3 regions of the Streptomyces sp. NPDC052043 genome follow, and region 2 is predicted to be linked to each of the others. Evidence: riboswitches for the same ligand, from Rfam matches in the RefSeq annotation. Region 2 holds a riboswitch; each other region holds the start of a gene.
The links. A riboswitch is a leader RNA that binds a small molecule or an ion and turns the genes downstream of it on or off. The one in region 2 is predicted to bind thiamine pyrophosphate.
Positions count from the first base shown of each region.

Region 1 (9,691 bases), on a different contig from region 2:
CCAGTGCCTCCTCGCCCAGATGGGCGGCGACGATCGCGGCCAGCCGTTCCGGCCCCGGCTGTTCGATGTCGTACCGCAGGCAGCGCCGGGCGAACGCGGCGGGAAACTCCCGCTCCTCGTTCGATGTGATCACGACGAAGGGAAAGGCCCAGCAGGTGACCTGGCCGTCCGTGACGAGTTCCTGGCCACCGTCGGCCGTCTGCACCCGCACACTGCGCTGCTCGGCGGGCAGCCGCCGCAGCTCGTCGATGGGGAAGCGGCCCTCCTCGAACACGGTCAGCAGGTCGTTCGGCAGGTCGATGTCGCTCTTGTCCAGCTCGTCGATGAGTAGGACCCTCGGCCGACGGCGAGGGAGCAGGGCCGTGCCCAGTGGCCCCAGGCGCAGGAACCTGCCGAGCTCGCCGGTGCCGTCACCCGCGTCGACTCCCGCCCGGCGCAGATTCGCCTCGTGCAGCCGGCCGATGGCGTCGTAGGCGTACAGCCCGTCCCGCAGGGTGGTGCGCGACGTCACGGCCCAGTGCAGCACGGGACCCAGTCCCAGCTCATAGGCGACGGCGTGGGCCAGCGTGGACTTGCCGGTGCCCGGACGTCCCGTGAGCAGCAGCGGACGGCGCAGCAGGAGTGCCGCGTTGACCACGTCGACCAGCCCGCGGTCCACCTGGAAGACCCTGCCCCGCCGGGCGTCGGCCGGTCCCGGGGCAGCGGCTTCGTCCTGCGGCGGCATGCCCTGCTGGAGGGGCCGCCAGCTCGGTGGATCGGGGAGCCGCTCGATCGCGTTGTGCGGCACGCCGTCGCCGCGGTACACCCACCACCCCGGCACCTGCGGGGTTCCGGTCTCGGTCACGAGTGGTCACCTCCGGGGGCAGGGGCAGGGGCAGGGGCAGGGGCAGGAGCGGGGGCGGGCGCGGGCGCGGTCAAGGGGGTTTGCGGTGGCAGCCGGTCGAACGGGTCCCAGAGGAAACCCACCCGCAGACCGCCGCCGACGCGCGGCCCCGCGCCGGCGGGGCCGGCCGACCACTCACCGCGCCGGGCCCGGAGCACGGCCTCGGGCAGGGTCCTGACGCTGGTGGCCCGCAGCCGCTTCGGCAGGTCCTCGGCGACCCGTGGACCGTCCTGCTCGTCATGGGCCCAGACCAGCGCGGGAATCCCCGCGTCCAGCGCCGCGTCGAACTCCGCGTCGGGGGTGCGCTTCCGGGACGCCCTGGGGGGAAAGCCGAGGACCAGCGCGAGCGGGCCGTCCTCGGGGTAGATCGCCGAGAACAGGACCTCGTACGACGTCCCGTCCGGCCCTCGGGCGGGTAACACATGCACCACGCCCTCTCCCGAGAGTGTGCCCATCGCTCTCATCCTGTCCCACTTCCGGGCCCAGTTGTGTTCCCACTCGACCCATTCCGGTGTGTTCTGGCGCTCAAGACTGCGCACGGCCACCGGGTGCACCACGCCCAAACGCACCTCTGCGCCGCTGGGTGTCGTGATCGGCAGGGCGTCGACCGGCCGCCCGAGGAGCTCGCGGGGCAACACGAACTCCACGAACAGATCAGCGGAGTCGAGCGCCTTCTCCCGCCGCATGCGGATGATCTCGTCCCGCATCAGCTGCTCGATCCGACCGAGCGGCATGGCCTCGGTGTACTGGCGCACGGCCTCCCGGGGGGTGCCCGCGCGCTGCCGGTGGACGTCGAGCAGATAGTGCCGGCTGGGTGAGGCTGGGGTGATGCGGAAGGTGGCGTACGTCCATTGCCCGCCGGGGGCCGACGGCCCTACCCGTCGTGCCAGGAGCGGGGCCGGGTCGACCACCGGCGTGCAGTGCCCGGCCCGTCCACGCACCCAGCGGGCCAGCTCCTGGCCGCGCGGGCCGGGGACGCGCCGGGACAGCGCGGCGACGAACTCCAGCAACGGCGGCACCGCACGGCCGGCCTGGGTGATGTGCTGCAGGTCGTGGACGATGCCGAGCACGTCCTCGGGGGCGCCCTGCCAGGGCCGGCGTACGGGCCCGAGCGCCTCGTCGCGCAGCGCCACCAGGCCGGACAACGGCACCGTGCCGTCGAGCAGCAGGCGGTGGAGGTCGTCCATGGCCTCCGCGTCGAACGGGCCGTCGTCCTCGTCCGCGGCCGGTTTCCCGTCCGAGTGCGGCGGCAGAGGCTCTCCGGACAGGGCGAGTGCGGCACGCAGCGGAGGCCAGGACCGGGCCAGCCGCGCCATGGGAATCATCCAGGTCACGCCCGCGTCCGGTGACTTGTCCCGCAGCACGGCCAGTCCCGCCACACGCGAGGTCGCCGCGTCCTTCACCCCACAGCCGCTGTAGCCCCTGGCCACCCTGCGGCCTGTGTCCGGTGCGTCGTTGAGCTGGATCAGCGCGGACTCCAGACCGCCGCGCCCGGCCATCAGACAGTCCGCCCATACTCCGTGCGGCTGGCCCGGCGGATAGCCGTACACCTGCATGCGCCGTTTGGCCGTGTAGGCACCGGTGGACAGGTGTGCGTGCGAGGTGGGCAACTGGCCGTCGGCAAGCGTCAGATCACCGTGCAGGGTGAGGACCGAGAAGTCCTCGTGGTGGCTTCCTCCGGTGTAGCGGTGGCCGCCGCCCGGGGAGCCCTGCAGCGTCAGACCGCTGCTCAGAGCGATCGTCACGGTGGCACCCGGGTCGTCCTCCCACTGCTTGCCGAGGGCGCTCGTCACCACATGGCCGCAGGTGAGCAGATAGCGCGGCGGGACGATGACCCCTCCGCCCACGGGGCTTCCCGAGGGCCCCATGATGCTCACCTGCCACACATCGGTGGCGGTCATCTCCGCGACCGGCTCCACCCCCGGACACCCCTCCCCCGTTGCCCTGCCGCGGGACGACCGTCCGCGGAGCCGCCATAGTAGCGACACCGGATGGCGGAAAGCAGAGGGGCAACAGCCCATATCCGGTGGCGAGTTGACCTTGCTTCCGGATTCGCGGGCGGATGCCTCGTCACCGGATGGTGATCGTTATCGTCGAGCCCTTCGGCGCCCGGTCGCCGCCCCGCACCGACTGCTTCTTGACGGTGTCGCCGAACAGCCCGAGCAGCCCGCGGTCCTCGCGCACCTGGAAACCGGCCTTCTGGAGCGTGTTCTTCGCGTCGTCGACGCTGTTGCCCGTCACGTCCGGCACCTGGACCATCTCCGGGCCCTTGGACAGCGTCAGCGTGACCGTGTCGCCCTCGGCCGCCTGGCTGTCGCCCGCCGGGCTCTGCCGGGCGACCTCGCCCTTGTCGAAGTCGGAGGTGACCTGCTCGGTGGAGACCCGCACCTTCAGGCCGGCGTCCTGGAGGTCGGACCGCGCCTCGTCCAGGTCCTCGCCGGTGACGTCCGGCACGTTCACCGCGCGGCCCTTGCTGACGGTGAGCGCGATCGCCGAGCCGGCGCGCCGCTCGGTGCCCGCCTCGGGGTCCGTGCCGATCACGACGTCGCGGGGGACGTCGTCGCTGAACTCCCGGCTCACCATGCCCGGTTCCAGGCCCTCCTTCTTCAGCAGGGTCCGCGCCTCGCCCAGCCGGTGGCCCTTCAGATCGGGCACGTTCACGGTCTCGGGCCCGTCGGAGACCGTGAGCGTCACGGAGCCGTTACTGCGGATCCGGGCGCCCACCTGCGGATCGGTGCTGATGACCGTGCCCCGCCGGACCGTGTCGCTGTAGGCGTGCTCGACCCGGTCGACGCCGAGACCGGCCTTCTTGAGCCGCTCCCTGGCCTGTGTCTCCGTCTTCGCCAGCAGCGGCGGGACCTTGGTGAACTGGCCGGAGTTGATGTACCACACCCCGCCGCCGACCCCGAGGGCCAGCAGGACCGCGGCGACCACCACGAGCAGCGTCCGACGGGGCCGCCCGGGGCGCCGGGCACCGGCCGGCCCCGGTGGGGGCGGGGGCGCCTGAAGCCGGCTGGTGCGGTTGAGGGCGGCCTCGGACCGCGCCCCGTCCTCGCCGTCCTCACCGTCCCCGCCGAGCCTGCCGCGGATCCGCGTCGTCAGCGCGCGCGGGATGACGCTCGTACGGTCCTCCGCGTTGTCGTGCTCCGCGGTGAGGGCCTGCGGCGGCAGCGCGTCCAGCTGGTCCGGGCCGAGCGCGGACCGCGCCTCGCGGACCCGCGCCAGCAGCGCGACCGCGTCGTGCGGCCGGATGTCCGGGGTGCGCGCGGTGGCCTCCGCGACCAGTTCGTCCAGCTCCAGGGACAGTCCCGGCACGACGGCCGACGGGGCCGGCACGTCCTCGTGGAGGTGCTGGTACAGCACCTGGGCGGGGGACTCCCCCTGGTGCGGCTTGCCGCCGGTCAGCATCTCGTACAGCACGACCCCGCACGCGTACACGTCGACCCGGGGGTCGGCGGTGCCGCGCTCGATCTGCTCCGGGGCCAGGTAGGAGACGGTGCCGAGGACGGCACCGCTGGTGTTCGTCACCGTGTCCACGGACCGCACAAGCCCGAAGTCGGCGACCTTGACCCGGCCGTCGTCCCCTATCAGGACGTTCTCCGGCTTCATGTCGCGGTGCACGAACCCGGCCCGGTGCGCGGCCCCCAGCGCGGCGAGCACCGGCTCCAGGATGTCCAGCGCCGCGCGCGGCTGGAGCGCCCCGCGCTCGCGCAGCACGTCGCGCAGGGTGCAGCCGGCCACGTACTCCATGGCGAGGTAGACGTACGACCCGTCCGTGCCCTGGTCGAAGACCTGCACGACGTTCGGGTGGGCCAGCCGCGCGACCGACTTGGCCTCCCGGATGAACCGCTCCACGAACGAGCCGTCGGCCGCGAGCGCGGGGTGCATCACCTTGAGCGCGAGGACCCGGTCCAGGCGGGTGTCCAGGGCCCGGTAGACCGTGGCCATCCCACCGACGGCGATCCGCGCGTCGACGCGATAGCGGCCGTCGAGCACCTGCCCGACGAGGGGGTCCTGAAGGGTCGTATCCACGCAGGCGAGTCTACGAGCCGTCACGGACACCCACGGGTCGCGGACGATGTCGCGGCGGGACTGAAGCCGACCTGTGACGCGGTACCCGCACGCGTGATAGGCGGTGACCGGCTAGAACGCGGGCCGCTCCGGGTCCAGCCCGGCCAGGCCCTCCGCCGGGGACGACGCCCGGGCGAAGTGGCGCTTGGGGATCCGCCCGGCGAGCCGGGCCAGCCGGCCCGCCTCCACGGCGGCCCGCATCGCCGCGGCCATCATCACCGGCTCCTGCGCCCGCGTCACCGCCGAGGCGAGCATCACTCCGGCACACCCCAGCTCCATGGCCAGCGCCACGTCCGAGGCCGTACCGGCCCCGGCGTCCAGGATCACCGGCACGCGCGCGTGCTCCACGATCAGCTGGAAGTTGTGCGGGTTGCGGATGCCGAGCCCGGATCCGATGGGCGAGCCCAGGGGCATGATCGCGGCGCAGCCCACCTCCTCCAGTTTCCGCGCCAGCACCGGGTCGTCGTTCGTGTACGGCAGCACCGTGAACCCGTCGTCGACCAGCGTCTCCGCCGCGTCCAGCAGCTCGATCGGGTCCGGCAGCAGCGTGCGCTCGTCGGCGATGACCTCCAGCTTGACGAGGTCCGTGCCCAGCGCCTCCCGCGCCAGCCGGGCCGTGAGCACCGCCTCACCCGCGGTGAAGCAGCCCGCGGTGTTGGGCAGCACCCGGATCCCGAGCGACTCCAGCACCGACAGCACCGAGCCGTGCACGGAGGGGTCCACCCGCCGCATCGCGACCGTGGTCAGCTCCGTGCCGGAGGCGACCAGAGCCCGCTCCAGGACCTCCAGGCTGGGCGCGCCGCCGGTGCCCATGATCAGCCGGGAGGTGAAGGGCGTACCACCGAGGACGAAGGGGTCGTCGGCCATGGCTCAGCCTCCCTGGACGGCGGTCAGCACCTCGACGCGGTCGCCCTCGGCCAGGGCCGTGGCCGACCACCGCGTGCGCGGGACGACGGTCTCGTTGAGGGCGGCGGCCACTCCGGAGGGCGCCGCGGTCAGGGTCCGCACGACGGCGCCGAGGGACGTGCCGGGCGTGATCCGGCGGGGCTCACCGTTGACGGAGATGTTCATGGAGTCGTTCATACGGGCTGCTCCGTGCGTGCCGCGGCGTGAAAGCGCCTGGGGGAGAAGGGCCGGACCTCGTCCGGCAGCTCGCCGGTGGTCAGGACGTGGGCCATGGCGTCACCGGTGACCGGCGTGAGCAGCACGCCGTTGCGGTGGTGCCCGGTGGCCAGCAGCAGGCCGTCGAGGCCGGTCGGGCCGAGCAGCGGCGCGTTGTCGGGGGAGCCGGGCCGCAGCCCCGCCCGCGTCTCCGTGAGCGGCAGCTCGGTGATCCCGGGCACCAGCTCGTGCGCGTCGCGCAGCAGCTCGTACACGCCGCCCGCCGTCACCGTCGTGTCCCAGCCCAGCTCCTCACTCGTGGCCCCGACGACCAGCTCGCCGTCGAGCCGCGGCACCAGGTAGACCTGGCTGCCGCGCACCACGGCCCGCACGGTACGGCTCAGGAACGGCGCGTACGGCTTCGGCACCGTCAGCCGCAACACCTGCCCCTTCACCGGCCGCACCGGCGGCAGCACGTCGTCCGGGACGCCCGCGAGCCGTCCGCTGCGGCTGCCCGCCGCGAGCACCACCCGGTCCGCGGCCGGCGCGGTGCCGTCGCGCAGCACACAGCCCGTGGCCCGGCCGCGGGCCACGGTGAGCCGCTCGGCCCAGCCGCGGTGGAAGACCACGCCCGCCCGCTCACAGGCCGCGACCAGGGCGCGGGCGAGCCTGCGCGGGTCGATCTGGTGGTCGCCGTCCACCCGCAGCCCGCCGCGCACGCCCGGCGCGAGCATCGGCTCGAGGCGACGGCAGTCCCGCCCGGACAGCCACTCGGAGTCCAGTCCCGACCGGCGCTGAAGGTCGTGCAGTTCCCGCAGGTGGCCGCGGTCGTCGGCGTCCAGCGCGACGGCGAGGGTGCCGCACCGGCGGTAGCCGAGGTCATGGCCGGTCAGTTCGGTCAGCTCGGCCGCGAAGTCCGGGTAGCGGCGGGCCGAGGCCAGGTTGAGTCCGAGCAGGGTCTGCTCGCCGTGGTGCAGTTCGGTGACGGCGGCCAGCATCCCGGCGGCCACCTGTGCGGCCCCGCCGCCCGGCTCGGGGTCCACCACCGTCGTGGCGAACCCGCGCTGCGCCGAGCGCCAGGCCGTCACCAGGCCGATGATCCCGCCCCCCACGACGAGGACGTCTGACGTACGTGGCGACGACATGGGCGTCCAGCCCCTCCCTTCGCCGGCATGACCCGGATCAGGTTCGTACGGTCGGAGGCCGCCAGCCTCCCTCTCAGCCCGGTGCGTCCGGGCTCCCGCGAGTGCTTGTACCTGGGCCACCCTAGCCCGCGGAGCGCCGCCCCGGTAAGGGAGCCCCGCCCCCGGCCCGCCCTCCGGCAGGTGCCCGCGGGCCCTGACTGACGGTCCGTCAGGTGGCTTATGGTGATCAGATGAGCGACGAGACGCAGGAACAGGGCGCATCCGGGCCGCGGCGCGTGGTCGTCGCGGGCGCGGGCATGGCCGGCGTGCAGACCGCGGTCGCGCTGCGCGAGCAGGGCTTCACCGGCACCGTGACAGTGATCGGCGCCGAACCCCACCAGCCCTACGACCGGCCGCCGCTGTCCAAGGCCGTCCTGCTCGGCAAGGCCGAGGGCTCCGCCTTCGACATCGACTTCGAGGCGCTCGGTCTCGAACTGCGGCTCGGCTGCGAGGCCCTGGCCGTGCGGCCCGACGCGCATGTGCTGGAGACCTCGGACGGACCGGTGCCGTACGACGTCCTCGTCCTGGCCACCGGTGCCGAACCGATCCGGCTGCCCGGCACGGAGGGCGTTGCCGGGGTCCACCTGCTGCGCACCCTGGACGACGCCGAACGACTGCGGCCGGTGCTCACCGAGCAGCACGACGTCGTGGTCGTCGGCGCGGGCTGGATCGGCGCCGAGTTCGCCACCGCCGCGCGCGAGGCGGGCTGCGCCGTGACCGTCGTGGAGGCCGCGGACCGGCCGCTCGCGGGCGCGCTGCCCGCGGAGGTGGCCGAGCCGATGACCACCTGGTACGCCGACAGCGGCGCCGAACTGCGCACCGACGCGCGCGTGGAGCGCGTCGAACCCGGCGCGGTGGTGCTCGACGACGGCTCGCGGCTGCCCGCAGGCGCCGTCGTGGTCGGGGTCGGCGCGCGCCCCGCCACGGGCTGGCTGGCCGGCTCCGGCATCGAGCTGGGCCGGCACGGGGACGTCCTGGCCGACGACCACCTGCGCACGTCCGTGCCGGACGTGTACGCGGTCGGCGACTGCGCCTCCTTCCCCTCGGGTCGGTACGGCGAGCGCCTGCTGATCCACCACTGGGACAACGCGCTCCAGGGCCCGCGCACGGTCGCGGCCGACATCATCGGCCTCACCCCCGTGGTCTACGACCCGGTGCCGTATTTCTGGTCCGAGCAGTTCGGGCGCTTCGTGCAGTACGCCGGTCACCACACGTCGGCCGACACCCTCGTCTGGCGCGGCGAGCGCACCGGACCGGCGTGGACGGTCTGCTGGCTCCGCGAAGGCCGGCTCGTCGCCCTGCTGGCCGTCGGCCGGCCGCGCGATCTGGCGCAGGGGCGGCGGCTGATCGAGTCCGGCACGCCCATGGATCCGCGGCTGCTCGCGGACCCGGCGAGGCCCTTGAAGACGGCGACGGCGTGAGGCACGCCGCCCCGGGTGGACGGGTCTGGCTTCCGAGTGTCAGTGGCAGATGGCACGCTTGTTTCCGTGACCGAGATTGACACGAAGATCGACGCTCTCGTCCCTGCGTGGCTCACGCTTCCCGACATCGCCGAACAGCTCGGCGTCGAGGTGACGCGTGTGCGGCAGCTGGTCAAGGAGGGCCAGCTCATCGCCGTACGCCGGGGTGAGAACCGCGCGCTGCACGTCCCCGCCGCCTTCATCGACGGCGACAAGGTCGTCAAGGGCCTGTCCGGCACCCTGACGCTCCTGCGGGACGACGGCTTCACGGTCGAAGAGATGATCGAATGGCTGTTCACCCCCGACCCGACCCTGCCCGGCACCCCCGCCCAGGCCCTGAGTGAGAACCGCGGCACAGAGGTGAAGCGCCGCGCCCAGGCCCTCGCCGTCTGACCCGGCCACCCGCCTGCGCACCCGGCCCCGGCCCCCCGGCCGGGGCCTCGGCGTTCCTGCGGGCCGGCCGCGCGCGGCGGGTAGGGTCCGTTCGAGTGGTCGGACGATCCACCGAACCGACGAGCCACCGAACCGGCGGACCGTCGAACCGACGAGCCACCGAACCGACGAGCCGGGGGGACCCGCGTATGCCCGAGACCGCTGCCGTAGCCGACGCCCGTGACCGGCTCGGCGACGCGCGCCTGTATCTGTGCACGGACGCCCGGAGACGGCAGGGTGACCTGGCCGGGTTCCTGGACGCGGTGCTGGCGGCGGGTGTCGACGTCGTGCAGTTGCGGGACAAGGGCATGGAGGCCGGGGAGGAGCTGGACCGGCTGGAGGTGTTCGCCGACGCGTGCGCCCGGCACGGGAAGCTGCTCGCGGTCAACGACCGGGCGGACGTCGCCCACGCGGCCGGTGCCGACGTGCTGCACCTGGGGCAGGGGGACCTCCCGGTGCCCGCCGCCCGCGCGATCCTCGGCGACGGCGTCCTGATCGGCCGGTCCACACACGCCGAGGACGAGGCCGCCGCCGCGGCCGTGCAGGACGGCGTGGACTAC
Region 1 covers NZ_JBIUBT010000001.1:587,251-596,941, forward strand. The annotation lists gene ACIHCX_RS02595 (AAA family ATPase) at 1-844, opposite strand, end outside; gene ACIHCX_RS02600 (hypothetical protein) at 841-2,784, opposite strand; gene pknB (Stk1 family PASTA domain-containing Ser/Thr kinase) at 2,954-4,915, opposite strand; gene ACIHCX_RS02610 (thiazole synthase) at 5,027-5,821, opposite strand; gene thiS (sulfur carrier protein ThiS) at 5,825-6,025, opposite strand; gene thiO (glycine oxidase ThiO) at 6,034-7,200, opposite strand; TPP riboswitch at 7,198-7,309, opposite strand; gene ACIHCX_RS02625 (NAD(P)/FAD-dependent oxidoreductase) at 7,431-8,660, shown strand; gene ACIHCX_RS02630 (helix-turn-helix domain-containing protein) at 8,727-9,092, shown strand; gene thiE (thiamine phosphate synthase) at 9,281-9,691, shown strand, end outside.
Region 1: it holds a riboswitch for thiamine pyrophosphate, as region 2 does, so the genes downstream of both, thiO (glycine oxidase ThiO) here and thiC (phosphomethylpyrimidine synthase ThiC) in region 2, are expected to answer to the same signal.

Region 2 (9,691 bases):
GCCCACCAGGCGGACCGGCTGATGCCCGCCGCGCGCCGGCTGCAGCACGAGGTGGGACGGCGTCTGGGCTCCCTGGCGCTCTCTATCAGTATCTGAAAACTCACTCCTTGTGATCTGACGTGCACGTTCAGCAAGATGCACCATTGTCACGGGATGGATTCCCGGCCAGTCGACGGCAAACACCGGGGTAGCGATGCGCGAGTCCGTACAGGCAGAGGTCATGATGAGCTTTCTCGTCTCCGAGGAGCTCTCCTTCCGCATCCCGGTGGGGCTGCGGTACGAGACCTGTGATCCCTATGCCGTACGGCTGACCTTCCATCTGCCCGGAGACGCCCCGGTGACCTGGGCGTTCGGGCGGGAGCTGCTGATCGACGGGGTGGGGACGCCGTGCGGGGACGGTGACGTGCGCATCTCGCCGGCCGGCCGCGACGCGCTGAGCGAGGTCCTGATCCGGCTTCAGGTCGGCGGCGACCGGGCGCTGTTCCGTTCCTCGACGGCGCCGTTGGTGGCGTTCCTTGACCGTACGGACAAACTGGTGCCGCTGGGGCAGGAGGGCGCGCTGGCCGACTTCGACGCCCACCTCGACGAAGCCCTGGACCGCATCCTCGCGGAGGAACAGAGCGCGGGCTGAGGCGCCACAGCAGGGGACGAGGACGCTGGAGTAACGCTTCACCACGGCCTCAGGGGGTGCAGGAACGCTTCGCCGACCGGTCCGGACGGCCCCGGGCCCCGGCCCCGCCTCGGGCCCGGCATCAGCGCCTGCGGCGCCTGCCCCTTCCGCCGCGTGCCGGAGCGGGCACGGTGGCCGGTGCCGCGGCCTGCGCCCGCCCCGGGCGGTCGGCCGAGACCACGAGTGCCGCCAGCGCCGTGGTGACCGGCACCGAGGCGACCAGGCCGATCGAGCCCACCAGCGTGCGCACGATCTCCTCCGCGACGAGCTCACTGGTGGCGACGGTCGACATGCTGCTCTGCGCGATGGAGAACAACAGCAGCAGGGGGAGCGCGGCACCCGCGTAGGCGAGGACGAGGGTGTTGACGACGGAGGCGATGTGGTCGCGCCCGATGCGGATGCCCGCGCGGTACAGGCCGCGCCAGCCCATCGCGGGATTGGCCTCGTGCAGCTCCCAGACCGCCGAGGTCTGTGTCACCGTCACGTCGTCCAGGACACCGAGCGAGCCGATGATCACACCGGCGAGCAGCAGGCCGCTCATGTCGATGGACGGATACAGGCCATGGATCAGACCGGTGCTGTCGTCGGTGTTGCCGGTCAGCGCGGCCCAGCCGATGAACAGCGAGCCCAGGACGCCGATCAGCATCAGCGAGATCAGCGTGCCGAGCACCGCGACCGAGGTACGGGCGGACAGGCCGTGACACATGTAGAGCGCGATCAGCATGATGGCGCTGGCCCCCACGACCGCCACGACCAGCGGGTTCGAGCCCTGGAGGATCGCGGGCAGGACGAAGAGGTTCAGCACCATGAAGCTGATGACCAGCGCGACCAGCGCCATGACGCCCCGCATCCGCCCGACGACCACGACGGCGAGTGCGAAGAGACCGGCCAGCAACGCCATCGGGAAGCGCCGGTCGACGTCGGTGACGGAGTACTGCAAGTCCTTGGGCGCCGAGGGCTCGTAGGCGACCACGACCTTCTCGCCCTGGTGCAGTTGCCGGGACTGGTCGGGCTGCACGACCTCCGTGAACGTACGGCCCTTGTCCTGGCCGGTGTCCATCCGGACCGTGGCCTTCCTGCAGGTCCCGGACTGCTGCTGTTGTGCGGAGGATCCCTCGGCGGTGGAGGTGTCGCCGGTCGGGGTGTCCCCGGAGCTGTTCACCGATCCGCAGCTGAGCTCGACCACCTTGACCACGGTGGCCTGCTGCGTCTGCCGGTCGAACCCCACGCCGGTGCGCTCGTGCGACGGGGCGCCCCCCGGCCACAGCACGGCGAGTCCGGCCGCCACCATGGCGGCGAACGGGATCAGGATCGCCGCGATCACCTTGCGGAGGTGCTTCGACACCGGCGCGGCCGGTCCGTGGCTGTGACTGTGCCCGTGCCCGCCACCGCTCCCCGGGCCGTGTCCATGCCCGCCACCGCTTTCCGGGCCGTGCCCGGCACCGGTCGCGGGGCCGTGTCCGTGGCCGGGACCGGTGGCTTCCTGGCCGTGCCGGAAGTCCTGACCGCGTCGGGGTTCGGGCGGCGGATGGGGGAACTGCTCTGTCGTGGTCACCGCCCGATCATCGCAAGAACGGCACAGGCCCACTGTTCACCGCGCCACAAATGACGCTAGCGTGGTGTCACCTTTGCACACGCGGGAGCTCGGAGCACCGGGCTGAGAGGGCGCTGACCTCCGTCTTCGCGATGTTTCACGTGGAACGTGCGATGTTTCACACGAAACGCCGGCTGACGGACACCGCTGCGTCGACCGCCGAACCTGTTACCGGGTAATGCCGGCGTAGGGAGTAGGTCTCATGACCGACAAGGACGTACGCACGCCTGCCTCCAAGCAGATCTCCGGCGACGAGGAGCGGATCGCTCCCGACGCTTTCGGCGGGGAGGCCGGGAAGTCCATCGGCTGGCACAAGGGCTACGTGGAGGGCTCACGCCCCGATCTGCGGGTGCCGGTCCGTCAGGTGCACCTCACCAACGGGCAGTCCGTCACGCTGTACGACACCTCCGGCCCGTACACCGATCCACTCGTCGGCACCGACGTCCGCAGGGGCCTGCCGCCGTTGCGCGAGAACTGGATCGTGGCTCGCGGCGACACCGAGGAGTACGCGGGCCGTCCCGTCCGCCCCGAGGACGACGGGGTCAAGCACACCTCGCCACGCGGCGGTCTGCGCAACCTCGACGCGGTGTTCCCGGGACGGCCGCGCCTGCCGCGCCGCGGCCGCGCCGGCCGAGCGGTGACGCAGCTCGCCTGCGCGCGCCGCGGCGAGATCACTCCGGAGATGGAGTTCGTGGCCATCCGGGAGAACGTCCCTGCCGAGACCGTCCGCGAGGAGATCGCGGCAGGCCGCGCGGTGCTGCCGGCCAACGTCAACCACCCGGAGATCGAGCCGATGATCATCGGCAAGCGGTTCCTGGTGAAGGTCAACGCCAACATCGGCAACTCCGCGGTGACCTCCTCCATCGAGGAGGAGGTGGAGAAGATGACCTGGGCGACCCGCTGGGGCGCCGACACGGTCATGGACCTTTCCACCGGCCGCAACATCCACACCACCCGGGAGTGGGTGCTGCGCAACTCCCCCGTCCCCATCGGCACGGTTCCGCTCTACCAGGCACTGGAGAAGGTGGACGGCAAGGCCGAGGAACTGACCTGGGACATCTACAAGGACACCGTCATCGAGCAGGCCGAACAGGGGGTGGACTACATGACCGTCCACGCCGGGGTACGCCTCGCCCATGTGCCGCTGACGGCGAACCGCAAGACCGGCATCGTCTCGCGCGGCGGCTCGATCATGGCCGCCTGGTGCCTGGCGCACCACAAGGAGTCGTTCCTCTACGAGAACTTCGAGGAGCTCTGCGAGATCCTCGCCGCCTACGACGTCACGTACTCGTTGGGCGACGGACTGCGACCCGGCTCGATCGCGGACGCCAACGACGAGGCCCAGTTCGCGGAACTGCGCACGCTCGGGGAGCTCGGCCGGATCGCCAGGCGTCTGGACGTACAGACCATGATCGAGGGCCCGGGCCATGTCCCGATGCACAAGATCAAGGAGAACATCGACCTTCAGCAGGAGATCTGCGACGAGGCTCCGTTCTATACGCTCGGCCCCCTGACGACGGACGTCGCACCGGCCTACGACCACATCACCTCCGGCATCGGCGCCGCGATGATCGCCTGGTGGGGCACGGCCATGCTCTGCTACGTCACGCCGAAGGAGCACCTGGGGCTGCCCAACCGCGACGACGTCAAGACCGGTGTCATCACGTACAAGATCGCCGCCCATGCGGCCGACCTCGCCAAGGGGCACCCGGGGGCGCAGGAGTGGGACGACGCCCTGTCCGACGCACGCTTCGAGTTCCGGTGGGAGGACCAGTTCAACCTCTCCCTCGACCCGGACACGGCACGGGAGTTCCACGACGAGACCCTCCCGGCGGAACCCGCCAAGACGGCCCACTTCTGCTCGATGTGCGGCCCGAAGTTCTGCTCGATGAAGATTAGCCAAAGCATCACAGAGCGGTTCGGCGGTGCAGCGGCTGAGGGTGCCACGGCGGAGGAGGTGGCTGAGGGCATGCTGCAGAAGTCAAAGGAGTTCGCGGCGAGCGGGAACCGGGTGTATCTGCCGATCGCCGACTGACGATGGGGAAGGCGGTGCTCTATGGCGTGCTGAACGCGGAGCACCGCCTTCGTCCTCAGCGGCGTTGTGCGTTCGAGGCTGCCTTTCGGCCAGCCTGCTGCCACTGACACCGGCGCCGTAATTGTGTTGCCCCGGTGATCAGGGCTCATGAGACTCGCGGCCATGTCGACTGCCGCGCGCAACCTCACGCTTGAGCACTTCCAGTGGATCGACGGCCATGCCGATGTGTGGAAGATCTTCCGCGATCCTCAGGCGTTGGCCACGGTGGTCCGTGGCCTGGTGGAGCCCTTCAGACGGGAGGGCATCACCGCTGTCTGTGGCATCGAGTCCCGAGGCTTCCTGCTCGGGGCGGCAGCGGCCATCGAACTCGGCGTCGGATTCGTTCCGGTCCGTAAGCAGGCCGGCCTCTTCCCAGGAGGCAAGGTCACCCGCCAGACTGCTCCGGACTACCGCGGCAACCGCCATGAGCTGCGCCTTCAGCGGGCGTCGCTCACCCCGGTGGACCGGGTGCTGATGGTCGACGACTGGATCGAGACCGGCAGCCAGGCGACAGCTGTGAGGTCCATGCTCGATGAGTGCGGCAGCCAGTGGGGCGGTTGCGGCGTGATCGTCGACCAGGCCAGTGACCACTGCCGGTTGGCGCTGGGAGTGCGTGGCATCGTCAGCGCGACGGAACTGCCCGCGTGCAGACCGTCGCACGGGTGTGCAGGTGAAGATCAGGGTCGATGAAGATCTCGCAGGACATTCGTCGTGAGCACGGTGTCAGCCGGGCCGAGATCGTGGAGGGGATGGCGCAGAAGTCGAAGGAGTTCGCGCAGGCGGGGAACCGGGTGTACCTGCCGATCGCGGACTGAGGCTCGCCGATCGCGGGAGGGGCGCTCGTGGTGTGCGGGCGTGCCTGGCGCCCCGGCCCGGCGGATGCGGGGCGGGGCGGTGGGCGCGCACGCCGCCCCTGGGAGCGCGGGCTCGACCCTCGGGCGAGGCGCGGTCCTCGGGGTGAGGCGTGGGTGCGCGGCGCTCGTCAGTCCGGTCGGTGTTCCGGGCCTCCGAAGTCCGGGCTGGTGAAGTCGGGGCTGGAGTAGCGCGGGCGGCGGCTCGGGGCTCCGTCGTCCGGGCTGCTGAAACCTGGCCGGTCGTAGCCGAGTTGCGGTATGCGGCCGGTCGGTGCCGCCGATCCCGTGTGCCCCGGTGCGGGCGAGCGGGGTTCGGCGAGCGCGTCGCGCAGGAACGGCAGGATGCCCCGTTCGAGCAGGGCGTCCTGCCAGGCCTCCCTCGCCTGGGCGACTTCCTCGCCCAGTTCGGCGTAGGCGCCGCTGTCGAACGAGGGACGGTTGCGCAGCGCGGTGAGCAGCAGCCCGGCGGCGGCGGCGAGGATGGCGGCCGCGGTCAGGGCGCCGAACACCCAGCCCGCGGTGATCATGGACTGGGCGAACGCCTGGGTCGGGTCCAGCATCCTCAGGGTGTAGCCGACGAGCAGGAAGAGCGCCGCGGCGGTCCCGGCGAGGACGGGGGCGAGCACCGCGACGACGGCGCCCGCGCCCGCGCCGTGGGTCTCGCCGACCCCGCCCGTGGTGGCGGCGCGCCGGGCGGGCCCCGGCTCGGCGGAACCGGGTTCGCTGAGGCGCGACGGGCCGGCCGGCGCCGGCCGACGCAACTCCTCGCGGACCTTGACGTAGTGGAGGTACTCGGTCGACGCGGCCGCCGTGATGACGGCGGTGGCGCTCAGCGCCATCGTGCGCAGCTGCTCCGAGCTGAGCCGCCGTCCGGCGGCGGCGAGTTCCGGGTGGTGTGGGGCGGAGCGCAGCGCCTCATCGAGGATCCGCTCGTATTCCTGGCGGTCCTCGCTCAGCAGGTGCTGCGGAACGCTGTTCATGTGCATCCCCCGATGCTCCGTAGGGCTTGGGGCTCGCATGGCGGCGAGCCGTCGGGCAGAAACGGAGGGGAGCCTGCTACGGATAAGCCGATGGTAGAGCCGTGACGGCGCGCGGTGACAGGGGGTTTCCACAAATTGGGTGCCGACCGGCGCGGTCGTCTCCGGAGGCGAGCTGCCCGGTGAACCGTCAGATGTCGAGGGGCAGTTGCCGAACCAGCAGCTTTCCGGCCATGGTCACGCCGCCGTCCATCGCGATGGCGAGTCCGTCGGCGTACACGTGCGGTCCCTCCACGACCGGCCCCGCGGACTCGTCGCCGTCCTCGGAGCCGACCTCGCCCAGCAGATAGGGAATGGGGCTGTGGCCGTGAACGATGCGGGTGCCGCCGTACGTATCGAGCAGGGAGCGTACGGCGTCGGCGCCGCCCTCGTCGCGGAAGGAGAAGCGCTTGGTGAACTTGCGGAACAGATCCCAGACTTCGTTCACGTCGTTGCGGGTGAGCGTCTCGTGGACGGTGTCGTTGACCTCTTCGATCGAGGCACCGTAGTCGAGGTAGGAGGTGGTGTCGGAGTGCACGAGCAGGTAGCCGTCGACCGCCTCGACGGCGTCGAGACGGGCCATCCACTGCAGGTGGTGGTCCTGGAGGCGGTCCATGTCGGACTTCTGGCCGCCGTTGAGCAGCCAGGCCGCCCGGAAGGTCGCGGTGCCCGCGCCGGAGTTGACGGGCGTGTCGCCGTACCGTTTGGCGCCGAGCAGCAGCAGTTCGTGGTTGCCCATGAGGGCCTTGCAGTAGCCGCCGGCCGCGGCCGCCTCCGCGGACAGCCGCATCACCAGGTCGATGACGCCGATGCCGTCCGGGCCGCGGTCGGTGAAGTCGCCGAGGAACCACAGCCGCGCGGTGCCCGCGCACCACTGGCCGGCGGAGTCGATGAGTCCCTCGTCCTGGAGGGCGGCGACCAGCTGGTCGAGGTAGCCGTGCACGTCACCGACGACATAGAGGGGGCTGGGGGCGGCGGCGGACTGCCGGGTCGGCGCGGCGACCGGGTCGACCGCCACCTGGAGCGTGTCACCGCGCTTGATGACCGGCAGGTCGCGCTCGGTGGGCGTGTACGCGGCCGGGTAGCCCTCCTTGGGCGCCGCGGGGGCCGCGGGGGCCGTCTCGGCAGACCGGGCCGTCTCGGCGGGGTGCGCGCCGCGGGCGTACGGACCGGTCTCGTTCACGTATCCGGGAACCCGGAAGTCGCGCAGCGTAGCCGTCCGCTCCGCCTCGGGTCCCTGACCGGCCCCCTGAGTCATCGACCCCTCCACCATCGCGCCGCCTCTGCACCGCTTCGGACTGCCTGGTCGCAGCGGCCCGCGGTGTCGTGGGCCCATCATAGGAACGCGGATCGCGCCGTGTGATGACCCAGGGGTGGTGAATCGGGACTGGACTCCGGTTCACCGTGGCTTTCGCCCCGATTGGACAGTCTTCGGCGACCCCGCGGCCACCCGTGTTCCGCGACACGGTGTTCTGCGACACGGTGTTCCGCGATGCCGTGTCCTGCGACACCCTGTCCCGCGATTCCGCGGCCGCCCGTCTCCTAACGGTCCTCCGACACACGTGGCGGGCTGACCGTTCTGCGCTGGGTGCGCCGCTGGGACGAGGTGCGCACGATCAGCTCGGTCGGTATGACCTGCTCGACCGGCTGCTCCGACTGGACCCCTTCGATGGCGTCGATGAGGAGCTGGACGACCGCCGTGCCGATCCGGCGCGGCTTCAGGGACAGCGTGGTGATGGGCGGCTCGGTGCTGGCGTACACCGTGGACTCGCTGCAGCACACCAGCAGCAGGTCGTCGGGGACGCGCAGGCCGTAGCGGCGCGCGGCGGCGAGCAGGTCGGTGCCGTTGGGGTCGAACAGTCCGTAGACGGCGTCGGGTCGGTCGGGCCGGGCCAGCAGCCGGTCGGCGGCGACGGCGCCCGCGCACGGGTCGTGGGCGGGGTAGGCCTCGTACACCGGGTCCTGGCCGACGCGCTTGCACCACTGGAGGTAGGCGGTCGTCGACAGGTGGGTGTAGGTGTCCGTCGTGGTGCCGGTGAGCAGGCCGATACGGCGGGCGCCGGCCTCGGCGAGGTGGTCGAGGATGCCGAGGACGGCGGCTTCGTGGTCGTTGTCGACCCAGGCGGTGACCGGGAGCGCGCCGGCCGGGCGGCCGTCACTGACCACCGGTAAGCCCTGCCGCACCAGTTCGCTGACGACCGGGTCCTGGTCGGAGGGGTCGATGACGACCGTGCCGTCCAGGGCGACGTTCGACCACACGTCGTGGCGCGAGGTCGCGGGCAGGATCACGAGGGCGTAGCCGCGGGCGAGCGCGGCCGAGGTGGCGGCGCGGGCCATCTCGGCGAAGTACGCGAACTCGGTGAAGGTGAAAGGTTCATCCCCGTACGTCGTCACGGTCAGGCCGATGAGGCCCGACTTGCCGGTGCGGAGAGTCCGGGCCGCGGCCGAGGGGCGGTACCCCAGCCGGTCGGCGACCTCGCGGACATGGCGCCGGGTGGCGTCGGGGAGGCGCCCCTTGCCGTTGAGGGCGTCGGAGACGGTCGTGATGGAGACTCCGGCGGCGGCGGCCACGTCTCTGATGCCCGCCCGGCCCGGTCGGCTGCCTCGGCGTGAGGTTTCCGCGCGGCTCACCTGGTGCTTCCCTGCTGCTGTCATGGCGAGCCGATAGTAGGGCTCTTGCGGTGGGGTAGTGCGGACGCATATGCACGCGTTGACAGGCACGTTTCTGCATGGTCATCAGGGCCCAAGTGCCTTTGAAAACATGTCAGTTACCCGGTGTCATGTTAGGACGTGACGTGGTGGCACGCATGGGCCTGTCGAGCACTCGATGTCTCGAAGAGGTCTCAACTCACCTTCACGAGGGATGCGCGCCACGGCGCAAGCCACCGGCGCACAGATATATGTGTGACGCGCCCCCCGATTCGTGCCTGTTCGTCCGGAGGTGCCGCTGATGTCGCTGTGACGGACGGAGTCGGCCCTCGAGGGGGTGATGGCTTCCGCCCCATACGCAGCGGCGCCCAATCCTCATAAGGTGTGCAGTATTGGATGCCGGTGGTGGTCACGAGGAGGACTGCGGTGAGCGAGACAAGCCCGAAGCTGCGTGCCGAGCTGGAGGGTATCCCCACCTACAAGCCGGGGAAGCCCGCCGCGACCGGCGGTCCGGTGGCGTACAAGCTGTCCTCGAACGAGAACCCCTACCCGCCGCTGCCGGGGGTCATGGAGACGGTGACGGCGGCCGCCGCCACCTTCAACCGCTACCCGGACATGGCGTGCACGGCCCTGACCGAAGAGCTCGCCGAGCGCTTCGCCGTGCCGGCCTCGCACGTGGCCACGGGCACCGGATCCGTCGGTGTCGCCCAGCAGCTGATCCAGGCCACCAGCGGCCCCGGCGACGAGGTCATGTACGCCTGGCGGTCCTTCGAGGCGTACCCGATCATCACGCAGATCAGCGGGGCGGCCTCCGTGCAGGTCCCGCTGACGCCG
Region 2 covers NZ_JBIUBT010000006.1:327,040-336,730, forward strand. The annotation lists gene ACIHCX_RS18355 (IclR family transcriptional regulator) at 1-96, shown strand, start outside; gene ACIHCX_RS18360 (SsgA family sporulation/cell division regulator) at 194-631, shown strand; gene ACIHCX_RS18365 (YibE/F family protein) at 753-2,225, opposite strand; TPP riboswitch at 2,297-2,474, shown strand; gene thiC (phosphomethylpyrimidine synthase ThiC) at 2,467-4,299, shown strand; gene ACIHCX_RS18375 (phosphoribosyltransferase family protein) at 4,462-5,028, shown strand; partial or broken gene ACIHCX_RS18380 (thiamine biosynthesis protein ThiC) at 5,022-5,153, shown strand; gene ACIHCX_RS18385 (hypothetical protein) at 5,321-6,178, opposite strand; gene ACIHCX_RS18390 (metallophosphoesterase family protein) at 6,360-7,481, opposite strand; gene ACIHCX_RS18395 (LacI family DNA-binding transcriptional regulator) at 7,751-8,863, opposite strand; gene hisC (histidinol-phosphate transaminase) at 9,284-9,691, shown strand, end outside.

Region 3 (9,691 bases), on a different contig from region 2:
CGCAGCCGGAGCCAATCGACGAGCGCGGAGAAGTCGGCGTCTACGAGGCCTTTCGTCGGGTCGACGCAATGAAGGAGCGACGGTGCAGGGTGTTGAGCCGCGACCCAGAGGCGGTCCATGGCGCTGATTTCGTCGTCGACCCAGATGAACGGCCGGCGGTTGGCCCACTCGGCGAGGTGGCGGGTCTTCCAGTGCAGGCCGCGCGGGCTGTCGTCGGCGCAGGCGTCCGGCCATTCCACGACGGGCAGCCTTGGCAGCCCGAGGCGTGGGGCGACGGCCTCGTTCGCATCCTCCATCCAGGTCGAGGCCCATACGAGCTGACAACCCAGGGCCATGAGGCGCGGTCCAAGGCCGGGGTCAAGCCGTCCGAGCAGCGGGTTCCCCTGGTCGAGGGACGTCTGGAAGCCGGAAGCAGGGGCTTGCAGGCGACTGGGGGACGACCCGAACGGGATGAGTGGACCGTCAACGTCGAGGAAGAGGATGGGGCGCTCCGCTGCGCTTGTCACGGCGGCACGATAGCCCGGCACGGCGGGGGTGACACTCTTTGCCCTGGGCCGTCTGTGGGCCGTCCGAGGCTCCCCGAGACCGACCAACGGCGACCGACAGTGACAGGTGCCCCACAGTTGTCAGCGATGAAACCCCAGGTCAGAGCGCCCCGGCCGCACGGGTTTCCGGACAGGGGTGGCGGTACGGCAAGATGGGGCGCTTCTTTCCGTAAGAGTGGCCACCCACCTGCCAACTCGTGCCAGACCGTGCCCAGGTATTGCGGGGAACGACGGGGAACGCACTTTGAGGCCAGCGAGCGCCGGCGCCACTTCACCGGAGGTAAAGCGCTCACTCCACTCCCTCTTCCCTGGGGATTCACGCTGGTAGACGCAGCCAGCTCCGGTGCAGTCCCGGGCCGTCTGTGGGCCGTCCGAGGGGGATCAGCGACGACAGATGACGACCACCAGCGACAGGCGTCCAGACCGACAGTCCCAGGTCACCCAAGTGGATCTGCGACACTGGTACAGCCATGCCTAAGCCCGGAGAACTCACTTTCGTCGCCCCGCGCGGTGCCAAGAAGCCGCCGCGACACCTTGCCGACCTGTCGCCCGCCGAGCGCAAGGAGGCCGTCGCCGCGATCGGCGAGAAGCCGTTCCGTGCCAAGCAGCTGTCGCAGCACTACTTCGCGCGGTACGCGCACGATCCGCAGCAGTGGACCGACATCCCCGCCGGATCCCGCGCCAAGCTCCAGGAAGCGCTGCTTCCCGAGCTGATGACGGTCGTGCGGCATCTGTCGACCGATCAGGGGACCACCCGCAAGACGCTGTGGCGGCTGTTCGACGGCACGCTCGTGGAGTCGGTGCTCATGCGCTACCCGGACCGGGTGACCATGTGCATCAGCTCGCAGGCGGGCTGCGGCATGAACTGCCCGTTCTGCGCCACCGGACAGGCCGGACTCGACCGGAACCTGTCCACCGCCGAGATCGTGCACCAGATCGTGGACGGGATGCGCGCCCTGCGGGACGGAGAGGTCCCCGGAGGCCCCGCCCGCCTGTCGAACATCGTCTTCATGGGCATGGGCGAGCCGCTCGCCAACTACAACCGCGTCGTCGGCGCCATCCGCGCCCTGACCGACCCCGAGCCGGACGGGCTCGGCCTGTCCCAGCGTGGGATCACCGTCTCGACGGTGGGCCTGGTGCCGGCGATCCACCGGTTCTCCGACGAGGGCTTCAAGTGCCGGCTCGCCATCTCCCTGCACGCGCCGGACGACGAACTGCGCGACACCCTCGTTCCCGTCAACACGCGGTGGAAGGTGCGGGAGGTGCTCGACGCCGGATTCGAGTACACCGCCAGGTCCGGGCGCCGGCTGTCCATCGAGTACGCGCTGATCCGGGACATCAACGACCAGGCGTGGCGCGGTGACCGGCTCGGCCGGCTGCTCAAGGGCAGGCCGGTGCACGTCAACCTCATCCCGCTGAACCCGACGCCCGGCTCGAAGTGGACCGCGTCCCGGCCCGAGGACGAGAAGGCGTTCGTCGAGGCGATCGCCGCCCACGGTGTGCCGGTGACCATCCGGGACACCCGGGGTCAGGAGATCGACGGCGCCTGCGGTCAGCTGGCCGCCACCGAGAGGTAGCTGAAAGGTAGCCGGACGGTAGGCTGAGACCGTACACATCTTCATATTCCGACAGGGGAGCGCCACAGCGCTGAGAGTGCGGCACCGGCCGCAGACCCTCTGAACCTCGCCCAGGTCATTCTGGGTAGGAAGTTCGGTCATCACTCAAGCTGTTGTGCCCTGCCCGGGTCTGCCTCGCGGAACCCGGGCAGGGCCGCGTCTCTTCCTGGCCAACCCCCAGGAGGACATCCAGTGCACATCAAGACGTTCACGGCAGTCGCGGTCGGGCTCGGCCTGGTCACGCTGTCGGCGTGCGGCTCGTCACCGAACGACAAGGACTCCGCGGGCTCCAGAACGGTGACGCTGGTCAGCCACGACTCGTGGGCCGCGTCCAAGGGCGTCATCGCGGACTTCGAGAAGAGCTCCGGCTACAAGGTCAAGGTCCTCGAGGACGGCGACGCCGGCCAGGCCGTCAACAAGGCCATCCTCACCAAGGACAACCCGCAGGGCGACGTCTTCTTCGGCGTCGACAACACGCTGCTGTCCCGCGCTCTGGACAACGGGCTGTTCCAGCCGTACGAGCCGAAGGGCGCCGACCTGGTCCTGCCGCAGTACCGGGTCGACGAGGCGAAGCACCGGGTCACGCCCATCGACACCGGCGACATCTGCGTCAACTACGACAAGAAGTACTTCGCCGACCACAAGCTGACCCCGCCCGCCTCGTTCGGCGACCTGGTCAAGCCGGAGTACAAGAACCTCCTCGTCACCGAGAACGCCGCCACCTCCTCGCCCGGCCTCGGCTTCCTGCTCGGCACCGCCGCGCAGTACGGGGACAAGGGCTGGCAGGACTACTGGAAGAAGCTCAAGGCCAACGGCGTCAAGGTCGTCGACGGCTGGGAGCAGGCCTACAACCAGGAGTTCTCCGGTTCCGCCGGCGGCAGGAAGGCCAAGGGCGACCGTCCCCTCGTCGTCTCCTACGCCTCCTCGCCGCCCGCGGAGGTCATCTACGCCGACCCGCGGCCGAAGACCGCGCCGACCGGCGTCGCGCAGGGCACCTGCTTCCGCCAGGTCGAGTACGCGGGTCTGCTCTCCAACGCCCGGAACGCCGAAGGGGGCAAGGCCTTCCTGGACTTCCTGATCTCCAAGAAGTTCCAGGACGACATGCCGCTGAACATGTTCGTCTACCCGGTGCGCGAAGGCGCCCAGGTGCCCAAGGAGTTCTCCGAGTACGGGCCCCAGGCCAAGAACCCCGAGACCATGGCCCCCGACAGGATCTCCGCCAACCGTGACCAGTGGGTCAAGTCGTGGACCTCGTTCGTCCTCAGGTAGGCCGCGGACGCGGCCGCCGCACGGGGAACGCGGCGCGGCTCGGCCTCATGGCCGTGCCCGTCGCGTTCTTCGCGGTGTTCTTCGCCTACCCCGTGGCCGCGATCGTCCGGCGCGGCCTGGAGGCGGACGGGTCCTGGCAGTTGGAGCGGATCACCGAGGTGCTCGGACAGTCCGACATCCGGCACGTGCTGTGGTTCACCACCTGGCAGGCGCTCGCCTCCACCGTGCTCACCCTGCTCGTCGCCCTGCCCGGCGCCTATGTCTTCGCGCGCCTCGACTTCCCCGGCCGGCAGGTCCTGCGGGCCGTCGTCACCGTGCCGTTCGTGCTGCCCACGGTCGTGGTCGGCACCGCGTTCCTCGCGCTGGTCGGGCGCGGCGGCCTGCTCGACGAGCTGTGGGGCGTCCGCCTTGACACCACCGTGTGGGCGATCCTGCTCGCCCACGTCTTCTTCAACTACGCCGTCGTCGTACGGACCGTGGGCGGCCTGTGGGCGGGACTCGACCCGCGCCAGGAGGAGGCCGCCCGGATGCTCGGCGCCTCGCCGCTCGCCGCCTGGCGCAAGGTCACCCTGCCCGCGCTGGCCCCCGCGGTCGCCGCCGCCGCGCTCATGGTCTTCCTGTTCACGTTCACCTCCTTCGGCGTGGTGCAGATCCTCGGCGGCCCCACCTTCTCCACGCTCGAGGTGGAGATCTACCGGCAGACGTCCGAGATCTTCGACCTGTCGACCGCCGCCGTCCTGACGATCCTCCAGTTCGCGGCGGTGGGCGCGATCCTCGCCGTGCACGCCTGGACCGTGAAGCGCCGGGAGACCGCGCTGAAGCTGGTGGACGCCTCACTGACCGCCCGCCGGCCGCGCGGCGCCGGACAGTGGACGCTGCTGGCCGCGGTCCTCGCCACCGTCGCCGTCCTCCTCGTACTGCCGCTCGCCGTGCTGGTGCAGCGCTCGCTCGCCGCGCCCGGCTTTCGCTACTACGGGGCGCTGACGAACGCGGACGGCGGCACCTTCCTGGTCGCGCCCATCAACGCCGTCGGCACCTCACTGAGCTATGCCGCCGCCGCGACCGCCATCGCCGTGGTGATCGGCGCACTCGCCGCCGCCGCGCTCACCCGGCGGGAGGCGGGCCGGCTCGTACGCGGATTCGACGCGCTGCTGATGCTGCCCCTCGGGGTCTCCGCCGTGACCGTCGGCTTCGGCTTCCTGATCGCCCTGGACCGGCCGCCGCTGGACCTGAGGCAGTCCTGGATCCTGGTCCCGCTCGCGCAGGCCCTGGTCGGCGTGCCCTTCGTGGTGCGGACCATGCTGCCCGTGCTGCGCGCGGTGGACGTACGGCTGCGGGAGGCGGCGGCCGTGCTCGGGGCCTCGCCGTGGCGGGTGTGGCGGGAGGTCGACCTGCCCCTGGTCCGGCGGGCGCTGCTGATCGCCGCCGGGTTCGCCTTCGCGGTGTCGCTGGGGGAGTTCGGGGCGACCGTGTTCATCGCGCGGCCCGACAACCCGACGCTGCCGGTCGCCGTGGCCCGTCTGATCGGGCGGCCCGGCGACCTCAACTACGGCCAGGCGATGGCCCTGTCCACGATTCTGATGGTGGTGTGCGCGGTGGCGCTGCTCGTGCTCGAGCGGCTGCGTACCGACCGGACCGGGGAGTTCTAGATGCTGCTGAGCCTCGATGCCGCGACCGTGCGCTTCGGCGGGCGGCCCGTACTGGACGCCGTCGACCTGGCGGTCGCCGAGCACGAGATCGTGTGCGTGCTCGGACCCAGCGGCAGCGGCAAGTCGACGCTGCTGCGCGCGGTGGCCGGGCTTCAGCCGCTGGACTCCGGGCGGGTGCTGCTGGACGGCCGGGACCAGGCGGGGGTGCCGGTGCACCGCCGCGAGGTGGGGCTGATGTTCCAGGACCACCAGCTGTTCCCGCAGCGGGACGTGGCCGGCAACGTCGGCTTCGGCCTGCGCATGCACGGCGCGGCGAAGGGCGAACGGGACGCTCGCGTGGGGGAGCTGCTGGAGCTGGTCGGGCTGCCCGGTGCCGGGCGGCGGGCGGTGGCCGCGCTCTCCGGCGGCGAGCAGCAGCGGGTGGCCCTCGCCCGGGCGCTCGCCCCCCGGCCGCGGCTGCTGATGCTGGACGAGCCGCTCGGCCAGCTCGACCGCTCGCTGCGGGAGCGTCTCGTCGTCGAACTGCGGGAGCTGTTCGGGCGGTTGGGCACCACCGTGCTCGCCGTCACGCACGACCAGGGCGAGGCCTTCGCCCTCGCCGACCGGGTCGTGGTGATGCGGGACGGCCGGATCGCCCAGTCGGGCACGCCGCTTGAGGTGTGGCAGCGGCCGGCCGACGCGTTCGTGGCCCGTTTCCTCGGCTTCGAGAACGTGGTGGAGGCGAGCGTGGACGGCGCGGTCGCGGTCACCCCGTGGGGCAAGGTGCCGGTCCCCGACGGCTCGGTGCAGGGCACCCGCACCCTGCTCGTCCGGCCCGCCGGTGTCCGTCTGGTCCCCGCCGACGAGGGCCTGCCCTGCGCGGTGACCGCCCGCACCTTCAAGGGCACCCACGTCACCGTCCGCCTCCAGCCCGTCAACGCCCCCCGCCTGGAGGCGGCCTGCGCCCTGCGCGCGGCACCGGAGGTCGGGGACGAGGTGGCGGTGGAGTTCGACACGGCGGAAATCGTGGTGCTCGACTGACCACGCGCCACCCAGGGCCTTTCGTGTGGATCATGCCGGGCTGATCCAAACGACAGGCCCTAGTGTGCGGGCATGACGCTGCTCTCCCATGACCGTTACTGCGACGAGATCACCCTTCAAGTAGACGAGTTGAGATCCCTGCTCACCTCCGGCGCGGACCTGTCCCGCACCGTGCCGACCTGCCCGGACTGGACACTGGAGAAGCTGGTACGGCACATGGGCGGCGCCCTGCGTTGGGCCGAGGCGCTGGTCAGGACCCGTGCGCAGGAGAACATCCCGCGCAAGGAGATCCCGCTCGCCCAGGGCCCCGAGGAGCAGGGTGATGCGGCCGCGCTGGACGCCTGGCTGGCGGAGACCGGCCAGATGGTCGTCGACGCCCTCCGCGAGGCCGGACCGGACACGAAGGTGTGGACCTGGGCCGGGCTCCTCGACAGCGGCTTCTGGGCCCGCCGCATGACCCACGAGATCACGATCCACCGTGCCGACGCGGCGCTGACCGTGGGCCGGCCCTACGAGGTCGCCGCGGACGTGGCCGCCGACGCCGTCGACGAGTGGCTTCAGATCGTGGAGTTCATCCAGCGGGCCAGGGCGAAGCAGGACGCCCGGGAGCTGGGTGGTCCGGGCCGCAGCATCCATCTGCATGCCACCGACGGCGACCCCGAGCTGCACGCCGAGTGGGTCATCGAGTTCACCGAGGACGGCGTCGTCTGGCGCCGCGGTCACGAGAAGGCGACCGTCGTCCTGCGCGGGCCGCTCACCTCCGTGCTGCTCGCGTTCTACAACCGGCTGCCCCTGGACAGTCCCGGGTTGGAGGTGCTCGGCGAGCGGGAGCTGCTGGAGTTCTGGCTGGAGTGGGCGACGTTCTAGGGCCTGTTGCGAAAGTCCCGTCGTCCGCCCGGAGGGCGGGCCTCGCGGCGTCAGGTGCGTGCTCTCGGCGTGCCGGGCCCTGGCCCTCGTACTGGATGTACTTGGGTCAGGGCCCGGTGCGGCGAGTGGGGGTCCCCCCTGCTCGAAGAGCTTGGGGGAGCGTGCATGGCGTCGCGGGGCAGGCGGGACTTTCGCAACAGGCCCTAGTGCCGCGACGGGGCAAACGTTGCCTGTCGCGGCACTGGCGAACGACGGTGGCCCGCCCCCGAGTTCGGGGACGGGCCACGGTCGGTGTGCCGGGGGCGTCAGCTGTTGCTGTTCGCTCCGCGGCGGCGCAGGCCGAAGAAGACCGCGCCACCGCCGACGACGACCAGGGCGGCCGCGATGCCGGCGATCATGCCGGTGTTGGAGTCGGCACCGGTCTCGGCGAGGTTGGAGTCACCGACGGCGGGCGACGGAGCGTTGTTCTCGGCGCCCGCGGGAGCGGTGGTGCTCTCCGAGGCGGACGGCGTCGCGGACGCGTCCTGCGACGGGGCCTCCGACTCCGGAGCGGACTCCGAAGGCGCCGGGGCCGACGACTCCGGCTGAGACGGCGTGGTGGAGTCGGTCGGCTCCTCGGTCGGCGTCTCGGTCTTGCACGCGGTTGCCGGAGCCACCAGGTTCGGCTTGATGTCCGCGTTGACCTTGAACCGGCTGTTCTTCGCGGTCTCGACGTGGATCCGGTAGACCGCGTTCGGCTGCCAGTCCTCGGGGAAGGAGACCGTGGTCCCCTGACGCGAGCCCTTGATCTCCTGCTCGCCGATCTTCTTGGCGTCGGCACCCTTGTCCTCGAGGAACACGGTGACCGTGGCCGAGGTGCTGGAGGAGTCGATGCTCTTGACGACGATGACACCGTTGTCGCCGTCACACTTGGCTTCGGCGGAGAAGTCCTTGATGTCACAGGCGAGCGCGTTGCCCGCGGCGCCGAGAGCGAGCGCGGCGGACGCGGAGGCGACACCGAGGATGCGCACAGTGCGTGCGGTACGACGGGATATGGACAAGATAGCCACTTTGCCCTTCACGGGATGCCCAATTGCGGGGGGTTTGCGGGGCGTTGGGGCGACGGTGAGGTCGATCCCCCAGCAACCCCAGGAGGCTCAGGTTTATAAGCGCTCCGGCGGGAGTGTCAATCTGAAAGCCTCCCACCGGCGTTGACTTTACCTCATTATTAACTAGGTAAATGTTTCAACGGTGTTGGCATGAGTCGGGCGGGTGCCGACGCACCCGCCCGGACCGCTGTGAGCCTCACCCCCGTGGGCTCAGCTCTGCACCGCCGCCGGGTCCATCCACATGACCTCCCAGGTGTGGCCGTCGAGGTCGTCGAAGGAGCGGCCGTACATGAAGCCATGGTCCTGGGTCTCGCCGCTCGCGGTGCCGCCGGCCGCGACCGCCTTCTGCAGCAGCTCGTCGACCTTCTCGCGGCTCTCCGCGCTCAGGCAGATCAGCACCTCGCTGGACTTCGTCGAGTCCGCGATCTCCTTCTTGGTGAAGGTGGCGTAGTGCTGCCTGCTGAGCAGCATCGCGATGATCGTGTCACTGATGACGACGCAGACGCAGTCGTCGCTGGAGAACTGAGGGTTGATGGTGTAGCCGAGCTCGGTGAAGAACGTCCTGGACGCGGCCACGTCGTTCGTCGCCAGGTTCACGAAGACCATCTGCTGGTACATGGCGGGGTCTCTCCCATCGAGGTTCGTTGCCGTTCACAGGGGTGGACCCGGGGCCCGCGCGGAACTCATCGCCGGCCACGGGATTTTCTCGTACGTCTTGTCCGGCGCCGGTGGACCGCCGGCGCCGGGCCGCTGGGCTCAGGGGTTCAGCGGCAGTGCGGCGAGATCGGCGACCACCATGGTCAGTGGGACGAACAGGGCCAGCAGGGCGCAGGCGCGCAGGAGGACGGCGGAGCGCAGCATCGTGGACGGCGCGCCGAGCCGCAGCAGCGCGGCGTTGGTGCCGGCGCGGGACTGCCGCGCCTCGACGACGGCGATCAGCAGGGTGGCCAGGGCGCAGCCGGCGACGAGCAGCGTGCCCAACGTCGTCAACGGGCCGAGCGGCCGAGCGGTGCCGTCGTAGGCCGCGACCATGGCGTACGTCCCCGACGCCACCGCGCAGACCACACCGAGTGGGCGGCCGATGCGGCCCGCCTCCTCCATCAGGACACGGCCGGCCAGGAGCCGCAGGGCTCCGGGGCGCGCGGACTGGAGCACACGCCCGCACAGGTGGGTGAGGCCGGGCCCGGCCAGCGCGAGGCCGAGGGCGGTCATCAGCCAGCCGACGAGGACCAGGGCGGAGTCGGCCGCCAGGCCGCCGGGGAGGGCCGGTCCGGAGGCGGCCCCGGGTGTGGTGGACCGTCCGGCGTAGGTCTCCACGGTCAGGCCGGCGGCGAGTACGGCGATGCCCCAGGGGAGCCCGGTGGGCGGTTTGCGCGGGGCCGAGGGCCGGTGGGGATCGGGGTCGTCGGGCACGGGCTTGCGGCCGGAGTCCTCGTGGCCGGCGTCCCCGAGGGTGTCCGGCGGCTCGATGCCGGTCAGGTCCGTGCCGGTCGCGCGGGCCTCGGCCGGATCGGTCTCGGCCGGGTCGGTCCCGGCTCGCGCCGGGCCGTCGGCCGTCTCCGTGGGCCGGGTCGCGCACGCCGTCGCCGACCGGCTCTGCCGCCGCGCGGTCCCGTCGCCGAGGCGTGCGCCGAACC
Region 3 covers NZ_JBIUBT010000013.1:97,948-107,638, reverse strand. The annotation lists gene ACIHCX_RS29135 (HAD domain-containing protein) at 1-506, opposite strand, end outside; gene rlmN (23S rRNA (adenine(2503)-C(2))-methyltransferase RlmN) at 1,016-2,122, shown strand; TPP riboswitch at 2,166-2,271, shown strand; gene ACIHCX_RS29125 (thiamine ABC transporter substrate binding subunit) at 2,354-3,430, shown strand; gene ACIHCX_RS29120 (ABC transporter permease) at 3,478-5,079, shown strand; gene ACIHCX_RS29115 (ABC transporter ATP-binding protein) at 5,080-6,099, shown strand; gene ACIHCX_RS29110 (maleylpyruvate isomerase N-terminal domain-containing protein) at 6,172-6,966, shown strand; gene ACIHCX_RS29105 (LAETG motif-containing sortase-dependent surface protein) at 7,272-8,015, opposite strand; gene ACIHCX_RS29100 (VOC family protein) at 8,265-8,672, opposite strand; gene ACIHCX_RS29095 (hypothetical protein) at 8,811-9,691, opposite strand, start outside.
Region 3: it holds a riboswitch for thiamine pyrophosphate, as region 2 does, so the genes downstream of both, ACIHCX_RS29125 (thiamine ABC transporter substrate binding subunit) here and thiC (phosphomethylpyrimidine synthase ThiC) in region 2, are expected to answer to the same signal.